Regions from separate parts of the Pseudomonas kitaguniensis genome, predicted to be linked through region 1. Evidence: predicted binding sites of a transcription regulator. Region 1 holds the regulator's gene; each other region holds the start of a gene.
The links. The regulator FliA, encoded in region 1, starts transcription of late flagellar genes. The targets are predictions, from matches to a motif close to CTAAAGTTTNNNNNNNNNNNGCCGNTAA.

Region 1 (6,401 bases):
CGTTGATCGAAGCCGCACAGCGCCAGGAAATGCAGGGCCAACCGGTGATACTGCTGGTGGCCGGCCCGGTTCGGGCGATGTTGTCGCGGTTTGGACGTTTGGCAGTACCGAATTTGCACGTTTTGGCTTATCAGGAAATTCCTGACAATAAGCAAGTGACTATCGTCGCGACAGTAGGGCCCAATGGCTGAGGTAGTGGGTTATGCAAGTTAAGCGTTTTTTCGCCGCCGATATGCGTCAGGCCATGAAACTGGTTCGTGATGAGCTGGGCGCCGATGCCGCGATTATTGGTAACCGCCGTATTGCCGGCGGTGTCGAGCTGACGGCTGCCCTGGATTACACACCTCAGGCGCTGGCGCCGCGCGTGCCGAACATGGAGCTCGAAGACGAGTTGCGCAAGACCGCCTCGCGTATCGTCTCGGCCCAGGCTGAGCTGAGCATGCGTGGCGACAGCGATACCACCACCAACCGTCAGTTGTTCGCCGGCCTGCCGCTGACCGCTGCCGAGCCGCTGGTTGAGCCGACGTTCAAAGAGCCGCCGCGTCCTGCTGCGCCAGCGCCGGCTGCCGCCGTTGACCAGCGCGCGCTGGATTCGATGCGGTTTGAACTGAATGGCCTGCGCGAGCTGCTCGAAGTACAGCTTGGCTCGCTGGCGTGGAACCAGTTGCAAGGCAGCAAACCGCAACAGGCTAACCTCTGGCGCCGCCTGCAACGTATCGGCCTGTCTGGCCCGTTGTCGCGTGACCTGCTGGCGCTGACCACCTCCATTGAAGAACCTCGCCAGGCTTGGCGCATGTTGCTGGCGCACTTGGCGCGCATGATCGTTACCCCGGAAATCGAGCCGTTGGAAGAGGGCGGTGTGATTGCCATGGTCGGCCCTGCCGGCATGGGCAAGACCACCACCCTGGCCAAGCTGGCGGCGCGTTATGTGCTTAAGTACGGCGCGCAGAATATCGCGCTGGTGAGCATGGACAGCTACCGCATTGGTGCCCAGGAACAGCTCAAAACCCTGGGCCGCATCCTCAATGTGACGGTCACCCATGTCGACCCGGGCCAGTCGCTGGCCAACGCGCTCGACCCGCTGCTGCGCAAGCGCGTGGTGTTGATCGATACCGCCGGCCTGCAAGCCAGTGACCCTGCGTTGCGCATGCAGCTTGAAAGCCTGGCCGGTCGCGGCATCAAGTCAAAAAATTACCTGGTGCTTGCAACCACCAGCCAGAAACAGGTTCTTACCGCTGCGTACCATAGTTACAAACGCTGCGGCCTGGCGGGCTGCATCCTCACCAAACTCGACGAAACGGCGAGCCTGGGTGAAGTGTTGAGCCTGGCCATCAGTCATGAGTTACCGGTTGCTTACCTGACCGACGGGCCGCGGATCCCGGATGATTTACATCTGCCGCGCCGTCATCAGTTGGTCAGCCGCGCAGTCAGCGTGCAAATGCAAGAAGAGCCTAGCGAGGAAGCGATGGCCGACATGTTCGCCGACCTCTACCACAACCCCGCAAAACGGGTTGGTTAAGGCAGGATGAACACCGTGAAATGTATCTACATCGATGGTCTGCAAGCGATTCACGCGGCCAAGCCATGTAGCCTGCGTCTAAGCAAGACAAGGTAAAGAAATAAAATGGGCAGCATGCATCCCGTACAGGTGATCGCGGTGACCGGCGGCAAAGGTGGCGTCGGAAAAACTAACGTGTCAGTGAATTTGTCCCTGGCCCTGGCAGAGCTTGGCCGTCGCGTCATGCTGCTGGATGCTGACCTGGGGCTGGCGAACGTCGACGTTCTGCTGGGGCTGACACCCAAACACACGCTTGCCGACGTGATCGAAGGCCGATGTGAGCTGCGCGATGTGCTGCTGCAAGGCCCCGGCGGGATTCGCATCGTGCCGGCCGCCTCCGGCACACAGAGCATGGTGCACCTGAGCCCGGCGCAGCATGCCGGCCTGATCCAGGCGTTCAGTGACATTGGCGACAACCTCGACGTGCTGGTGATCGACACCGCTGCCGGCATCGGCGAGTCCGTGGTCAGCTTCGTGCGGGCCGCCCAGGAAGTATTGCTGGTGGTGTGCGACGAACCGACGTCGATCACCGACGCCTACGCGCTGATCAAGCTGCTGAACCGTGACTACGGCATGAACCGCTTCCGCGTGCTGGCCAACATGGCCCAAAGCCCGCAGGAAGGGCGCAACCTGTTCGCCAAGTTGACCAAAGTCACGGATCGCTTCCTGGATGTCGCCTTACAATACGTCGGCGCAGTTCCCTATGACGAGTGTGTGCGCAAGGCTGTGCAAAAGCAGCGTGCAGTCTATGAAGCATTCCCTCGTTCGAAGTGCGCTTTGGCGTTCAAGGCGATTGCCCAGAAGGTCGATACCTGGCCGCTGCCCGCCAACCCGCGCGGGCATTTGGAGTTTTTCGTCGAGCGATTGGTGCATCACACGAGCGCAGGTCCGGTGCTATGACATCCAGCGGCTACAACCTTTACAAAAAGTCGGCACGTGACAGCCAGGGCGAGTTGATCGAGCGCTATGCGCCCTTGGTCAAACGCATTGCTTACCACTTGCTGGCACGCCTGCCTGCCAGCGTGCAGGTTGAAGACCTCATCCAGGCCGGCATGATCGGCCTGCTCGAAGTGTCGACCAAATACGACGCGAGCAAAGGCGCGAGTTTCGAGACGTACGCGGGTATTCGTATTCGCGGCGCGATGCTCGATGAAGTGCGTAAAGGGGATTGGGCGCCGCGTTCGGTACACCGCAATACACGCATGGTCAGTGACGCAATTCGCTCAATTGAAGCAAAAACCGGTCGTGACGCTAAAGATCATGAAGTTGCGGCCGAACTCCAATTGAGTCTCGATGATTATTACGGGATTCTGAACGATACCTTGGGCAGCCGCCTGTTCAGTTTCGACGACCTGTTGCAGGACGGCGAACACGAAGGGCTGCACGAGGACGGCGCGAGTGCTCATCTCGAACCGTCGCGCGACCTGGAAGATGAACGTTTTCAGGGTGCGTTGGCTGAAGCAATTGCCAATTTGCCGGAGCGTGAGCGGCTGGTGTTGGCGCTGTACTACGACGAAGAGCTGAACCTCAAGGAAATCGGTGAGGTCCTGGGGGTCAGCGAATCGCGTGTCAGCCAACTGCATAGCCAGTGCGCGGCCCGCTTGCGGGGGCGATTGGGAGAGTGGCGCGCGCGCTGACAGGCAGTGTGGGGACACTGCAGCGCAACCAGGCGAAAGGTGTAACGCCTTTCGCGGATTCGTTCCGTGGTGCCCCGGCAGTCCTTTTTGTGTAACGCCTGTTGATTGAAATGGCGCGTCCAGGTGCTGGGCGCGTTTAAGACTGCTTGGAGGTCGAATTGGACAAGAACATGAAAATCCTCATCGTTGATGACTTCTCAACGATGCGGCGGATCATAAAAAACCTGTTGCGTGACCTTGGGTTCACAAACACGGTCGAGGCGGATGACGGCATTACGGCGATTCCGATCCTCAACAGCGGGAGCATCGACTTTCTGGTAACCGACTGGAACATGCCAGGCATGACCGGTATCGACCTGCTGCGCCATGTGCGCGCGGACGAAAAACTGCGCAGCTTGCCTGTGTTGATGGTCACCGCCGAAGCCAAGCGTGAGCAGATCATTGAAGCCGCTCAAGCTGGGGTCAACGGTTACGTGGTTAAGCCATTCACTGCACTGGCCTTGAAAGAGAAGATTGAAAAAATCTTCGAACGAATCGGTCAGTGATGCTGCCACGGGGGAGCTATGGAGCATAAAGAAACGTCACTGGGCGACTTTGAGTCGACCCTGAAAAAGCATGCTCACCAGTTGGTCGACAGCCTTGAAAAAGGCCACTTCGGCGACGCGGTGCAGTTGATCCATGAGCTTAACCAGACCCGTGATCGCGGCCTGTACCAGGAAGTGGGCAAGCTCACGCGCGAGCTGCACAGTGCAATCGTCAATTTTCAAATTGACCCGCACATGCCCCAGGCTGAAGAAATATCACAAATTACCGATGCCACAGAACGCCTGTCCTACGTGGTCAGACTGACTGAGGCGGCGGCCAACCGCACCATGGACCTGGTTGAAAACGCCACGCCCCTGGTCAATGGCATGGCCACCGAAGCGCAAGCCCTCAGCGTTGACTGGGGCCGTTTCATGCGTCGGGAACTGGGTGCTGAAGAGTTTCGTGAATTGGCCCGCAGGGTCGACGGGTTTCTGACGCGCAGCGAACAGGAAAGCCGTACGGTTTCCAGCAACCTCAATGACATTCTGCTGGCCCAGGATTACCAGGACCTCACCGGTCAGGTGATCAAGCGTGTGACCCAATTGGTCACCGAGGTGGAAAGCAACTTGCTCAAATTGGTGCTTATGGCAGGCCAGGTTGATCGTTTCGCCGGCATCGAACATGACCGCGAATCGATCCTCTCGGAAAAAGATCCACAAAAACATCTCGCCAAGGGTGAAGGTCCGCAGATTCATGCCGATAAACGTGAAGACGTTATGTCAGGTCAAGATGATGTTGATGACCTGTTATCCAGTTTAGGCTTCTAAGGAGCACCCACATGAGCTTCGGCGCCGATGAAGAGATCCTTCAGGATTTCCTTGTAGAGGCCGGCGAAATTTTAGAGCAACTGTCCGAACAACTGGTCGAGCTGGAAAGCCGACCGGATGATGCGAACCTGCTCAATGCAATTTTTCGCGGTTTTCATACTGTAAAAGGGGGCGCCGGCTTCCTCCAGCTCCATGAGCTGGTGGAGTGCTGTCACATCGCCGAGAACGTTTTCGACATCCTGCGCAAGGGTGAGCGGCACGTCGACTCGGAACTGATGGACGTGATTCTCGAAGCATTGGATGCGGTCAACGGCATGTTCAGTGAAGTGCGCGAACGTGCGCCGATCACTGCGGCTACCCCGGAACTGCTGGCCGCCCTGGCGCGCCTGGCAGAGCCTGCCGACACCACGGCTGCGCCGGTGGTGCAAGCGCCAGAGCCTGTGGCTGAGCCTGAAGCAGACGTGACGGACAGCGAGTTCGAGCAACTGCTCAACTCCCTCAGCGCGGTCAAGGCTGAAGCTGAAGCGCCACAAGCGGCTACTGCGCCTGCCACTGCGTCTGCAGCGCCGACCAGCGAAGACATTACCGACGCTGAGTTCGAATCGCTGCTCGACCAGTTGCACGGCAAAGGCCAGTTCGCGGCCGACGCGGTGGCGCCACCTGCCGCCCAGTCGCAAGCGCCTGCTGCTGCTCCTGCCGCTGCCAGCAACGAGATTACCGACGACGAATTCGAAGCGTTGCTCGACCAACTGCATGGCAAAGGCACGTTTGCGGCCGAAGCCTTGCCGGAAGTCGCCGCCACGGCCACGGCACCCGCTGCCAGTGCAGCTGCCAGTGCGCAACCGGCGGGCGATGGGTTGATCTCTGATCACGAATTCGAAGCGTTGTTGGACCAGTTGCACGGTAAAGGCAAGTTCACTGAAGTGGCCCCGGCCGCAGCAGCGGCAGCCGGTGCAGCCACGGCAGCCGCTGCTGCACCGGTTGCCGCCAAAGCGGCGGCGCCGGTTGCGGCCAAGCCAGCTCCGGCACCTGCGGCTGCGGCTGCACCTGCACGCGCCGCAGCCGCGCCGGTTGCCGAAAAACCTGCCAGTGAAGCCGAAACCACGGTGCGCGTTGATACCGCGCGCCTGGACGACATCATGAACATGGTCGGCGAACTGGTGCTGGTGCGTAACCGCTTGGTGCGTTTGGGCCTGAACAGCGGCGACGAAGCCATGCAAAAGGCCGTGTCGAACCTCGACGTGGTGACGGCTGACTTGCAGACCGCGGTGATGAAAACGCGGATGCAGCCGATCAAGAAAGTCTTCGGCCGCTTCCCGCGATTGGTTCGCGACCTGGCACGCCAGCTCAAGAAAGAGATCAACCTGGAACTGGTGGGTGAAGAAACCGACCTCGACAAAAACCTTGTCGAGGCCCTGGCCGACCCGCTGGTCCACTTGGTGCGCAACGCCGTCGACCACGGCATCGAAACCCCGGAAGAACGCGAGGCTTCGGGCAAGTCGCGTGGCGGCAAGGTGATTCTGGCGGCTGAGCAAGAGGGCGACCATATTCTGCTGTCGATCACCGATGACGGCAAAGGCATGGACCCGGCGATCTTGCGCAATATCGCGGTCAAGCGTGGCGTGATGGACAAGGACGCCGCCGACCGCCTGACCGACACCGAATGCTACAACCTGATCTTCGCGCCGGGCTTCTCGACCAAAACCGAGATTTCCGACGTGTCTGGCCGTGGCGTCGGCATGGACGTGGTGAAAACCAAGATCAGCCAGCTCAACGGCTCGATCAATATCTACTCGACCAAGGGCCAGGGCTCGAAGATCGTCATCAAGGTGCCGTTGACCTTGGCGATCATGC
Region 2 (6,401 bases), on a different contig from region 1:
GAGCAGTGCGCCAAGCGCCCCGAACCCCATGCGCTCGCGCATTTGGGCGCGGTCGACAGTGTGCTGAACAGCGCGGCCTGTGTGTTGCGCGACTGCGCAGCGCAGGTTGACCGTGCGCCCCAGGCGGATGCTCGCCGATGGGCTCAGCGCGCCCGCGCGTGCGTCGAAGACAGTGTTGAACAGGTAATGCGCCATGTTGGTCGCGCAGTCGGTGCCGGGCCTTATTGCAAAGACCCGCATTTTGCTCAACTGATGGCGGACTTGCCGGTGTATGTGCGCCAAAGCCACGCCGAACGTGACCTGGCCGCCTTGGGCGAGCAGGTTGCCGAAGACGGCGCAGGGAGGTGGCAGTTATGAAACCCAATCCAATCGTCGGCCAAGGCACGCCACTGCATCAATGGCAGGCCTCGGCGCACATGGCCGAGTTACCGCACGTCAGCGTTGAACAGTTGGTGCCCGAGGGGCATCGCGCGGTGATCATCGCGCCCCACCCGGACGATGAAGTACTCGGGTGTGGCGGCCTGTTGCAAGGCTTGGCCCTGCTCGACCGGCCAATTCAGTTGATCTCGGTGACTGACGGCAGCGCCAGTCACCCAGGCTCGACACATTGGCCGGTGGAGCGCTTGAGTGTGGTCCGCCCGCAGGAATCGGCGCAAGCCCTGCACCGCCTCGGTGTGCCGCTGCACAGTTTGAAATGGTTGCGTGCAGGGTTCAGCGACAGCCAGGTAGCGGCACGCGAAGAGCAGTTGGTCGCGTTTATCCAGCGCCACCTCAAACCCAACGACGTGGTGTTTACCACGTGGCGTGAAGACGGCCACTGCGACCACGAAGCCGTCGGCCGCGCGAGCGCAAAAGCCGCAGAGTCGGTGGGCGCCACGGTCTACGAATTACCGGTATGGACCTGGCACTGGGCAACCCCCGAAGACAGCAAAGTACCCTGGCACCGGGCGCGTAAAATCCCGCTGGCACCCGAGGCGGTGGCGCGTAAACGCCATGCCATTCACGCGTTCGCCAGCCAGTTGGAGGGCGACCCGCAGATCGGCCTGCCGCCGGTACTCGCGCCCTATGTGGTGGAGCGCCTGCTGCAACCCTTTGAAGTGGTGTTTGTATGAGCGTGGCCACGCCGTATTTCGACCAGTTGTTTGCCGGTAATGATGACCCTTGGGCCTTTCGCCAACGCTGGTATGAGCAGCGTAAACGCGCGCTGACCCTGGCGGCGCTGACCCGGCCACATTACGCGTCTATATTCGAGCCCGGTTGCGCGAACGGCGAGCTGAGTGCGCAATTGGCGCCGCGCTGTGACCGCCTCGTGTGTTGTGACACGGCCAGCGCCGCCGTAGCCCTGGCGAAAACCCGCCTGGCGGGGTTTAGCCACGCTCAGGTTGAGCAAAGTCGTTTACCCGAACAATGGCCAGCGGGCTCGTTCGAGCTGATCGTGTTGAGCGAGCTGTGTTATTACCTCGACGCCAAGGACCTGCACGGTCTGATTGATCGTGCCCTCGCCGCCCTGACCGACAACGGGCAATTGCTCGCCTGCCACTGGCGCCCGACCATTGAGGGCTGCCCACAAACCGCCGAACAGGTGCATGCCTTGCTGCAACAGCGGTTGGGCATACCGCCGGTGGTGCAGCATCACGAAAGTGATTTTCTGCTCGACCTGTGGAGCCGTGACGGCACGTCGGTGGCAATTTTTGAGGGCTTGCGATGATCGGCATTTTGATCCCGGTGCATAACGAAGAAGCACTGGTGGCCGAATGCCTAAGAGCCGCAACGATTGCAATGGGTGCGTAACCTGGAGGGTTGCGGCGCGACCATCGCCTGGCGCCACTCCCCGCACGTCATCATCAGCGCCCGCCTGGACTGCCGCGCCCAAGGCGGTTTTGGCGATTACCTGAGGAGACTGACTCAGCGCCCTGAAAATCGGCGCTACAAAATGTAAGAGTGTCCAATCCTTGGCTATGCTGTACAGGCCTTGCGCGCAATCCATGGTTGGACTGCCGCTAATCACCGCAGCGGAGCCTGCAGTGACCAAATGAGGGTCGTGCCGCACACGGAGCACGGCCCCGCATCACTCTACAAGGATGTGACACCCATGAAACCTGCCGCCGAAAGCGATGGTCGACGCGCCCCCGCGCAAATCTGGAACAGCGCGCCGCAGTTGGCGCAAATCCCCACCATTGCCCCTTCCACCCTGGTGCCGCCAGGCGCACGCGTAGTGATCATTGCGCCCCACCCGGGCGATGAAGTGGTGGCGTGCGGGGGTTTGCTGCAAGTGCTCAGCACCCTGGAACACCCGCTGCTGTTGATTTCGCTGACCGATGGCAGCGCCAGCCATCCGGGTTCGCGCACGTGGCCTGCCAGCCGCCTGAGCGTGATTCGCCCGCAAGAAAGTGCCGAGGCGCTGCGCCGCTTGGGCATGCCGTTGCACAGCCTGAAGTGGATTCGGGGCGGTTTTCGCGACGATGCGCTGGCCGCCTGTGAGCAGCCGATGAGCCAATTTATTGCGCGCTACCTGCACACCGGTGACGTGGTGTTCACCACCTGGCGCAACGACGGTACAGCCGACCACGAGGCCGTCGGCCGCGCCAGCGCCAAAGCCTGCAGCCTGCTGGGCGCGCGGCTGTATGAATTACCGGTGTGGGCCTGGCACCGGCCGGTGCGCGAAGGCGCGGTGATCCCCTGGCAACGCGCGCGCAAAATCCGCCTGGACAGCTGGGGCGTCGCGCGCAAACTTCACGCCACCCACGCGTACGCCAGCCAATTGGCCGGCGACCCGCACATCGGCCTGGCACCGATGCTCGCCCAAGAGCTGCTGGAGCGCATACGCGAACCGTATGAAATCGTGTTTGCCTAGCGCGTGGCGTATTACCGCGTGTAAAAGCCTGCAGCGGCAACGCTCAAGTCGCCATCGGGCAGGCCGATAAGCTGGTGCGATCGAAGCACCTGCGGGCCATGGTGGCACGCCGCATGCTTTGTTGATGGCTCGACCACACGGAGTATGAGTGAATGCCTGTCCACACGCGTTTTTTGGCGCATTACCGCAAGGCCGATCGCATCATGCTGGCGTTGATCTGGCTGATGTTCGGGTTTTCACTGGGGCTGGCGTTCTGGCACGACACATTGATCCAGGCCGTGATCGTCGGCGGTGGCACCAGCGTGGTGCTGACGGCGCTGTACCGCGCGCTCAGCGGCACTCGCTTGATGCGCTGCTTGCTCGGCGCCGGCTTGATGGTGATGGCCGCCCTGCACATCAACCAATCCTGGGGCATGATCGAATCGCACTTCGGGATTTTCGCGTTGCTCGCGGTGCTGACGTTTTACCGCGACTGGCTGCCGATACTGGTGGCTGCGGCGACCATCGCCGTGCACCACGTGGTTTTTCACGTCCTGCAACACCAAGGCTTCCCGGTGTTTGTGATGGAACATCACGGCGGCTGGAGCATGGTGTTCCTCCACGCGTTCTACGTGGTGATGGAGAGCGTCGCCCTGCTCTACCTCGCCATTCATAGCCACGCCGAAGCCGTCGAGAGCCAGGAGATGCTCGAGAAGATGCTCGCTGTGACCTCCCAACTCACCGTCGAAAATGCCGAGGGTGAAGGCAAGGTGCATGTGTCCCTTGCCAAACGTTTCGACCATTTCCTGCAACAAATCACCCACCTGATCGACGGCGTTACCCGCGACTCCCAAGGCCTTGGCCAACTCGGCCAGGAACTCGCCAGCGCCAGCGGCACCCTGGAAAAAGGCGCGCGGCATCAATTGGCGGAAATCACTCAGATGAGCGATTCGATGCAGCGCATGGAAGACGCGATGGGCCACATCACCGTACACGTCGAGCATGCGGTGGAACACGCAGGCCAAGCCAGCAAGCAAATTATCCGCGGGCAGGAAAGTGTCGGCCGAGCGCAGCAAGAAATCACCCAGTTGGCGGCGCGCATCAACGTTACTAACCAAACCGTACAGGGCTTGGCGATCCAGGCAGAGCAAATCGGCTCTGTACTCGAAGTGATCAGCAGCATCGCCAACCAAACCAACCTGCTCGCACTCAACGCCGCCATCGAAGCCGCGCGCGCCGGTGAACAAGGCCGTGGCTTCGCCGTGGTGGCTGATGAGGTGCGCAGCCTGGCCCAGCGCACGGCGGTGTCCACTCAGGAAATCAAACAGATTATCGAGGGTTTGCAGCAAGGCAGCCGCGACGCAGTACAGGCCATGCACGACAGCCAGCAAGGCGTGGAGCGCTGCGTGCAAGACAGCCAATTGGCGGTTCAGATGCTGCAAGCGGTGGGAAGCGACATTGCGCATATCGATCAATTGAACGGGCAGATTGTGACCACTACGCGCGAGCAATCAATGGCGAACCAAGAGATCGTGGGCCGTTTGCAGTCCGTGCAAAGCGTTGCGCAGAGCACCGCGGACGACGTGGAAACACTGGCGCGCAGCAGTGAACGGCTGCCGCCGATTGCGATGCGCCTGGATGCGCTGGGGCGCAGGTTTCATCAGTAACCGCTAAAACGCTGCGAGGTTCATCACACATCCCGATAAACCTTGACCGGCCCCTCCATAAAGGCGCTCACCGCGGCCCGACATCTGAGGCCGGTTTTGCTTGGCGGGCTTTTTCGCGGTAACAAATCCTGACATACTTGTTGGTAATGATTCTTATAATTATTATCAATACAGAGCCCCGTCATGTCGATTTGCACCACCCCGCCACGTACCTTCCGCCCCGCTCGCGATTTGTTGGCGATGGCTATATGCATGGCCAGCCTGGCGCCGGCCTTCGCCGAAGAAATCAGTAGCCCACCGGAAAACGCCAAAGCGGCCACGCTGGAACTGGGCGCCACCGAGATCACCAGCAGCCAACTCGGCAGCATTACTGAAGGCTCCGAGTCCTACACCACTGGCGCGATGTCGACTGCGACCAAACTCCCGCTGACCCAGCGTGAAACCCCGCAATCGGTCACGGTGATCACGCGTCAGCGCATGGATGACCAGGCGATGACCAGCATCAATGATGTGGTCAAAGCGACGCCCGGTTTATTCCTGAATTTTTCCAACGGGCCAGGACGGCAGTCGTACACGGCGCGCGGTTTCGACATCGACAACCTGATGTATGACGGCATTCCGAGCGGCTACAGCGGCGCCACAATCGGCGCACAGCCGAACCTGGCGATGTTTGATCGCGTCGAGGTCGTACGCGGCGCCACCGGCCTGGTGACGGGTGCGGGCAACCCTTCGGCCGCCATCAACATGATCCGCAAGCGGCCACTCGACGAGCAGAAAGTCACCCTCACCGGCGCCGCCGGCAGTTGGGACGACTACCGTGGCGAGGTCGATGCCTCCAGCCCGCTTAACGACAGCGGCACACTGCGTGGCCGGGTGGTGACCTCCTACCGCGACGCCAACAGCTTTATCGATAACGTGACCGAAGATCACGGCCTGTTCTATGCGGTGACAGAAGCCGACTTGAGCGACGACACCACGCTGACCCTCGGTTTCTCGCACCAAAAAGACAAGACCAATTACTTCTGGGGCTCGTCGATGATCGGCGAGGACGGCCATCACCTGAACCTGTCGCGTGCCTACAACCCAGGCACCGACTGGGAGAATAAAGACCAGGAGATCAACACCGTCTTCGCCGAGCTCCGTCAGCGCCTGGCGAATGACTGGAACCTTCAGGTCAACGCCAACTACGCCGAACAAAACGGCTTGTTCTCTGGCTCCTATCAATCGCGCTGGGTTAACAACACACTGGCCCGCACCGTCTACCAGGCGGCGTTCGATGAAAACCAGACCGGTGTGGATGCCTTTGCCAGCGGCCCGTTCCAGGCATTCGGGCGCACCCATGAACTGGTCGTGGGTGCGAGCAAACGCATCTACGACATGACCACGCACAACTACAGCCCCTACGACACCAACTGGCCGCTGACGGCGGGCAAACCCGACTTCGTGCGCACCGACAACCCGCGCGAAGTCACCACCCAGGACGGCGTTTACGTCACCACGCGCCTCAGCCTGGCCGACCCGCTGAAACTGATACTCGGCGCACGCCTGGACTGGTACGACTACGACAACCGTGATGGCGACGGCGACTACAAGGTCACACGCAACCTCACGCGTTACGCAGGCTTGATCTACGACCTGGACGAACACCATTCGGTCTACGCCAGCTACAGCGACATCTTCACCCCGCAGACCGAAAAGAGTACCTCCGCCACACCGGTTAAACCCATCGTCGGCAAAAACTACGAAGTCGGCATCAAAGGCGAATACCTCGACGGCGCCTTGAACGCCAGCCTCGCGCTGTTCCGCGTCGACCAGGAAAACCGCGCCGTACAAGTGTTCGTCGAAAACTGCCCGCAGACCGCCTGCTACCAACCCTCCGGCGAAATCCGCAGCCAAGGCAT
Region 3 (6,401 bases), on a different contig from region 1:
CATCCGAAAACCTCCAGACTCGATAGCGTGGTCGACCGCCTCTGATGTCGGGCTTTTCGCCATACATCCTTTGACCCAGGGCCGCAGCAGCGATCTGCCCAAGGCGAACGCGAGCGCTGCAGACAGCAAGCCAGCGGGCGAGATGAGCAGCGTTTCTCATTCATTCGGTCGGAATGCTTCCCGCCCAGCACATCACCCGAAAGCCATTTAATTAGCGATCGCTACATATTACGTGCATTTTATAGTGATCACTACAGTTAGTGTCAAGGCATTTGCTGTGGGTGTTGGGTAAGCCGAAGTGGACAATTTTGCGGTCATGACGCAGTTGAAGCGGCTGGGTTACGACGGCTATAACCCTGTGATCATCCCGCTCAAATATGCGCAGCGCCCGGCCTGCCGCGCCGGCAACAGCATCCCGTCAAGACCGGCCACACCGGAGCAGTTGGCACTACACCGATCAGGGGGCGTGCGCAGCGGGGTCGCACAATAATTGGCCGATTAAATTTGTGGCGTTGCTGACGAGCTTTTACTCGTCATGTCGTTGTTTTTTTACTATTATCGTTTATCTGCGCACTCAGGGAAGAGAGGCTGAGCGCCTTGAGGCGGGTAGAAAATTTACACTCGATCAATCAACGAGTTATTACCTTTGCCCAGAACGTACCGACTCAGCCAACCATAATTAGCTTTGGTGAAACCGATGAATAAAATTTGTGGCATCGTTGTATTGGTAGGTCTTGCCGTCTCTGGATGCGCTACTAAAACGCCAGAAAAGCCTAAAGTCACTCCCGCTCCTGCCGTCGCTCAGCAAGCACCCCCTCAACCCGCACAGCCAACACCCGCAAAGCCGCCTGTGCGCTATGAGGCTGCCTCTGCCAACGCCAGTGCTGAAGGCCCAGCCGCTGTCTCGCCTGAGACCGCCGAGCCGGAATCAGAGACAAAGTCGAACCAATACAGCGCTGAGCAATGCCGTAAAGAACTGGATGTTTTAAAGGTTTACAACAGAGCGTCTTACGACAAATACGAAGCGCAGTACCAGGCCATTGCCAGCAAGACTGCTAAATACATGCAAATTAAAGACTCAATAAGTGCCGATATAAACTATATGGTGCTGCCGGCTTATCAATTTCAAATTCGTGAATTCTGCTTCCGGGTCAAGACCCGTCTTTCGGAACTTGTGCTTCGCCAAGCCAGACCCTGATTACACGCTAGGCCGTGTGGCTGCCGGCGGGGTGCACAACCCTGCCGGGAAGGTGTCGGCACCCGCGCTGTTCACCGAAGACTTGCCAGGCAGCCAGAGCCTGCAAGAGCGCTTGCTGGTGGCCGAAAATGCCAGCCAGCTCACCCCCCCCCAACCGGTGTGGCCGTTAGCAGCACCCATGCAATGATGGCTTAGAGTTTGAACTGCTGGGTCAATTGGCTAAGGTCGGTTGCCAGCTTCGTCAGCTCAGCGGTGGCTATCGCCGTTTGGTTCGAGCCTTCTGATGCCTCGCTGGACAAGTCGCGAATACTCACGAGGTTGCGGTCGACCTCCCGCGCCACCTGCGCCTGTTCCTCTGCGGCGGTTGCGATCATCAAATTTCGTTCGTTGATCTGGCTCAGGGAATCGGTAATTTCGGACAGGACCTTACCCGCGCCGTTGGCCATTTCAAGCGTTTGCGCGGCTTGGATACTGGTCTGACTCATCGATGACACGGCATTGCCGGTGCCGGCCTGAATCGAATCGACCATTTGCTCAATTTCTTGCGTGGATTTTTGCGTGCGATGGGCGAGGGCTCTGACCTCATCGGCGACCACCGCAAAACCACGGCCGGCTTCGCCTGCGCGTGCCGCTTCAATCGCCGCGTTCAACGCGAGCAAATTGGTCTGCTCGGCGATACCGCGGATCACATCCAGCACCTTGCTGATGTCGGTCGCCATGCTCGCCAAGGCTTGCACTTCCACGGAGGTTGACTGAACGTTGGCGACCATGACGTTGATCGCCGCAACCGTTTCGTTCACCTGATTACGCCCCGCGATAGCAGCGGTGCTGGACAGCGAGGTGAGGTCGGAGGTGGACGCGGCATTGCCTGCGACTTCTTCCACGGCTGCACTCATTTCATTGACGGCGGTGGCCGCCATTTCAATTTCATGGTTTTGACGCTGAATAGTGCGCGAAGCCCCCTCAGTCACCGCATGCATTTCTTCGGAGGTGGCGGCCAGTTGGGTCGATGAATCACCAATCAGCGCCAGCGCATCACGCAAGTTTGACTGCATCGTTGCGATTGCTTTAACCAGTTGGGCCGCCTCGTCGGTGCCTTCAACTTTAACGTCGTTGCTCAAGTCATTCGCGGCGATACGTTGTGCGATCGCTAATGATTCGTTAATGGGCACTGTCAGGCTGCGGGTATAGAGCCACGCCAATATTAACGAGGCGGTCACCGAAACCAGCATAAAAACGCCAACTATCATCAGTGTTTGTTGATAAATATCGTCAGCGTCCTGTCCGGCTTTTTTGGCCTTGTCTTCGTTTATGCCGATGAGGTTTTTAAGTGCAACTTCAACCTGATCGGCCGCATTTTTCATTTGGCCATTTGAAATGGAAACTGCGGTTTCCAATTGCTGCGCTGCCACCGAGGCAAGGTACAGCTCCTGAGCCTTGGTGTACTCGCTTTGAGCCTCACGCAGACGCTCAAATGCTTCTTGACCGCGCGCAGTGACAATCAGCGCCTTCAATGACTGCAGGTATTGATCAATCATTTGCCGGGATTGCTGGATGTCGCTGAGTGCCTTGGTTTTACGCTCTTGAGGCTCTATCGGGTTACGCACGCGTGCGTTGTTGCCCCGGATACTCACGAATTCCCGGTCCAGTTGCCCCAACAACTTGACGCTCGGCACTACGTTAGTTTCAACGTATTTTTCGGCTGTTTTTAGTAGCCCGGCTTGCCGCAAGGCAAGTAACCCCATTGCAACGATTATCAGGCAGAAAAAGCCAAAGCACAGAGCTGAACGGGGCGCAAGGTTGAGCTTTCGTAGGAGCATATCAAGTACCAGAGCGTGGGGTGGGCGGGTATTCATCCTTGAACATATTATCGACCCACCGCTGGGATGCTTTAATTATGGGCGTAATAGAGCGTGTCTATTTCTACCGCTCATAGTCTTCCGACGCCCGTCGACCGCTGGCTAATTAATCGGCTAACCCTACAAGCTGTCCATTGCATGAAAAAAGTAGTGCGCTGCTCCTGTTGTTTCTTGTTTCCAGCGGCGCCTCCAGCACATTGACGATCAAGGCGATCATGCCAGTGATGGAGGCGCGAGAGCGCAATCAAACACTGCTGGGGTCGGCGCCGTCTGCTGATCGGGGTGGCGCGGATGTGTCTTGCGTCAGCCAATGTTCATGGCTCGCCACTGAGCTCAGTCATCGCTCGCTACTGACGCCGTTCAATCGACACGCAAACGTTACGCGCGACTTAGCGCGTGTAACAATTGCGTGTTTAAATGTTTATGTCGGCCCACGCTGCAATCGCCGCAGCCGACATGCCATTGATGGCTGTCATTGATTCACACCAAGGAGCTACACCATGCAAGGACGTATGAAGTTTAAACATCTGGCGTATCTGTTGATCCCGCTGGTTGCCGCCTGTACCACACCGGATAGAACACGCGAAGCCGCCGTTGCGACTCAGGCCACGCCACACGCGGCGTTGCAGTTGGATAACTGTTCGGTGGGCTGCCCTACCGGCGGCAGCCCGCTGACGTTGAACCGCCAGGCGTACACGCTGAACAACAACGGCTCCACCAAGTTTGCGAACTGGGTGGCGTACAAAATTACCAAAACCACGCCGGCCAGCGGTCGCTCGCGCGACTGGGCGACCGACCCGGACATACCCGCCGGTGAAACGCTGGACCCGGTGGATTACAACGGCGCCAACGTCGCGCTCAAAGTTGATCGTGGCCATCAGGCCAACCTCGCGTCGATGGCGGGGGTTGCGGACTGGCAAACCCTCAACTACCTGTCGAACATCACCCCGCAAAAGTCCGACCTTAACCAAGGGCCTTGGGCGCATCTTGAAGATCAGGAACGCACGCTCAGCAAGGCGGCAGGCATTGACCAGGTGTATGTCGTCACCGGGCCGTTGTACGAGCATTTTGTGGGTACGCTGCCGGGTACCAACAAGGTTCACACGATCCCCAGTGGTTACTGGAAAATCATCGTTGCCGGAAGCTCGCCGGAGCAAGGTCTGTATGCATCGTTTGTGATGGAGCAGGAGACGGCGAAGAACGCGAACTTCTGTAATTATCAGGTGACCGTGAGTCAAATCGAAGAGCGCTCGGGGCTCACGTTCTGGAGCAACTTGCCGCAAGCGGTGCAGGCTGCGCTGAAGTCAAAACAGGGGCAGTTACCCAGCCGGCTGGGCTGTAAGTAACGTTTAAAGCCGTGTTGTGCGCGTGTAATACAACGCAATCGAGCATTACACGGCTGTCTGTCCAACCGTTCGGATGCGCGTCTCCAGATACTTTAAACCTTCTACATAAGCGCAATGTCGATAGCTCAAGACACGTCGCCACGTAGAAGGAACGGCAATGATAGGAATCGTGATACCTGCCCATAACGAAGAAAAACACATCAGTGAGTGTCTCGCTTCGGTACTGCGGGCCGTTCAACATCCGGCCCTGCAAGGCCGGCACGTTGAAGTACTGGTGGTATTGGATGACTGCACCGACACGACGGCGGCGCTGGTCTCGGCAAAGACCGTGGCGATGCTCGACGTGTGTTTTCGCAATGTCGGCAAGGCCAGGGCGGTTGGCGCAGAGCAGTTACTCGAAGCGGGCGCCGAGTGGCTGGCGTTCACCGATGCGGACACGCAGGTGCCGCCGGATTGGCTGGTGCGCCAGATCGAGTTTGGCGCGGATGCGGTCTGTGGAACCGTCGAGGTAGACAGTTGGAGCGAGCATGGTGACGCCGTGCGCTCAACCTATATGGCGTTGTACCAGTTTACCGAGAACCATCGCCACATCCATGGCGCCAACCTCGGCCTGAGCGCTGCGGCCTACCGTAACGCCGGGGGCTTTCAGCATTTGGTTGCACACGAGGACGTGCGCCTGGTGGCTGACCTGGAAAGAATTGGTGCGCGCATTGTCTGGACCGCCACCAACCCGGTGATCACCAGTGCGCGCCGCGACTATAAATGCCGAGGCGGTTTTGGCGAGTATTTGGCGGCGCTTATGCCTGGCCCTGGCCACCTTGACAGCGAGCCCCGCGTCAGTTCAGACAGTTCGATTTAACGCACTTGATCTCCCGGCGATTTAAAATCGCTAGGGATAAAGGGGCGAATAATTCAAACTTTTTCAGGTGAGTAAAATCCCAACCGCTCGTCAGGCTTGAAGTGGATTTGTTGAACATACGCCGTGCTCTCCCGGACAGATAAAACAGGTACTGACAAAAATGTCCTTTTCGTCCTGGTTCTGGGAGAACTTAATGAAAGCCATCGTTTACAACGGCCCTCGTGACGTCAGTGTGCAAAATGTTCCCGACGCCAAAATCGAAAAACCTACCGACGTTCTGGTGCGAGTCACCGCGACTAATATCTGCGGCTCTGACCTGCACATGTATGAAGGGCGTACTTCGTTCGAGACCGGCCGCGTGTTCGGGCACGAGAACCTGGGGGAGGTGATTGAAGTCGGCGCAGGCGTCGACCGGGTTAAAGTCGGTGACCGTGTGTGCCTGCCGTTCAACATCGGTTGCGGCTTCTGCGAAAACTGCGAGAAGGGCCTTACCGGCTTTTGCCTGACCGCAAACCCGGGCAGTGCCGGTGCGGCGTATGGCTTTGCCGACATGGGGTCGTATCAGGGCGGGCAGGCAGAACTGCTGCGCGTGCCCTATGCCGACTTCAACTGCCTGGTATTGCCCGAGGATGCGCAAGAGCGTGAAGACGACTATGTCATGCTGTCGGACATCTTCCCGACGGGTTGGCACGCCACCGAGTTGGCGGGCCTGCTGCCGGGTGAAAGTATCGCCATTTACGGCGCCGGCCCGGTTGGTTTGATGGCCGCCCACGCGGCGATGATCAAAGGTGCCTCGCAGGTATTTGTGGTCGACAATCATCCCGACCGGTTGAAGTTGGCTGCTCAAATGGGCGCCACGCCGATCAACTCGCTTGAGAAAGAAGCGGTGGACCAGATATTGAATCTGACGCACGGCAAGGGCACTGATCGCGGCTGTGAATGTGTGGGTTATCAATGCTGTGATCGGCATGGCCACGAAGCCAATCACCTGACCATGAACAACCTGGTCGCTTCCACCAAAGCCACCGGCGGGATCGGTGTCGTTGGCGTGTTCGTACCGCAAGACCCAGGCGCAAAAAATGAGCTGGCGAAGGAAGGCAAAATGGCCTTCGACTTCGGCGCGTTCTGGTTCAAGGGGC

Region 2: a site for FliA is predicted at 2,897-2,924, ahead of ACOZK9_RS08940 (methyl-accepting chemotaxis protein). Genes of this name have one in related genera too.
Region 3: a site for FliA is predicted at 3,066-3,093, ahead of ACOZK9_RS21520 (methyl-accepting chemotaxis protein). Genes of this name have one in related genera too.

Annotation. Positions count from the first base shown of each region.
Region 1 is NZ_JBLZPT010000027.1:56,602-63,002, forward strand. It holds gene flhA (flagellar biosynthesis protein FlhA) at 1-191, shown strand, start outside; gene flhF (flagellar biosynthesis GTPase FlhF) at 203-1,519, shown strand; gene fleN (flagellar synthesis regulator FleN) at 1,625-2,458, shown strand; gene fliA (RNA polymerase sigma factor FliA) at 2,455-3,195, shown strand; gene ACOZK9_RS23900 (chemotaxis response regulator CheY) at 3,366-3,740, shown strand; gene ACOZK9_RS23905 (protein phosphatase CheZ) at 3,759-4,547, shown strand; gene ACOZK9_RS23910 (chemotaxis protein CheA) at 4,559-6,401, shown strand, end outside.
Region 2 is NZ_JBLZPT010000005.1:26,346-32,746, reverse strand. It holds gene ACOZK9_RS08965 (acyl-CoA dehydrogenase family protein) at 1-357, shown strand, start outside; gene ACOZK9_RS08960 (PIG-L deacetylase family protein) at 354-1,112, shown strand; gene ACOZK9_RS08955 (SAM-dependent methyltransferase) at 1,109-1,708, shown strand; partial or broken gene ACOZK9_RS08950 (glycosyltransferase) at 1,775-1,939, shown strand; gene ACOZK9_RS08945 (PIG-L deacetylase family protein) at 2,093-2,854, shown strand; gene ACOZK9_RS08940 (methyl-accepting chemotaxis protein) at 3,007-4,500, shown strand; gene ACOZK9_RS08935 (TonB-dependent siderophore receptor) at 4,684-6,401, shown strand, end outside.
Region 3 is NZ_JBLZPT010000021.1:30,941-37,341, reverse strand. It holds gene ACOZK9_RS21535 (TVP38/TMEM64 family protein) at 1-129, opposite strand, end outside; gene ACOZK9_RS21530 (hypothetical protein) at 698-1,198, shown strand; gene ACOZK9_RS21525 (hypothetical protein) at 1,230-1,385, shown strand; gene ACOZK9_RS21520 (methyl-accepting chemotaxis protein) at 1,390-3,018, opposite strand; gene ACOZK9_RS21515 (DNA/RNA non-specific endonuclease) at 3,558-4,403, shown strand; gene ACOZK9_RS21510 (glycosyltransferase family 2 protein) at 4,561-5,262, shown strand; gene ACOZK9_RS21505 (glutathione-independent formaldehyde dehydrogenase) at 5,456-6,401, shown strand, end outside.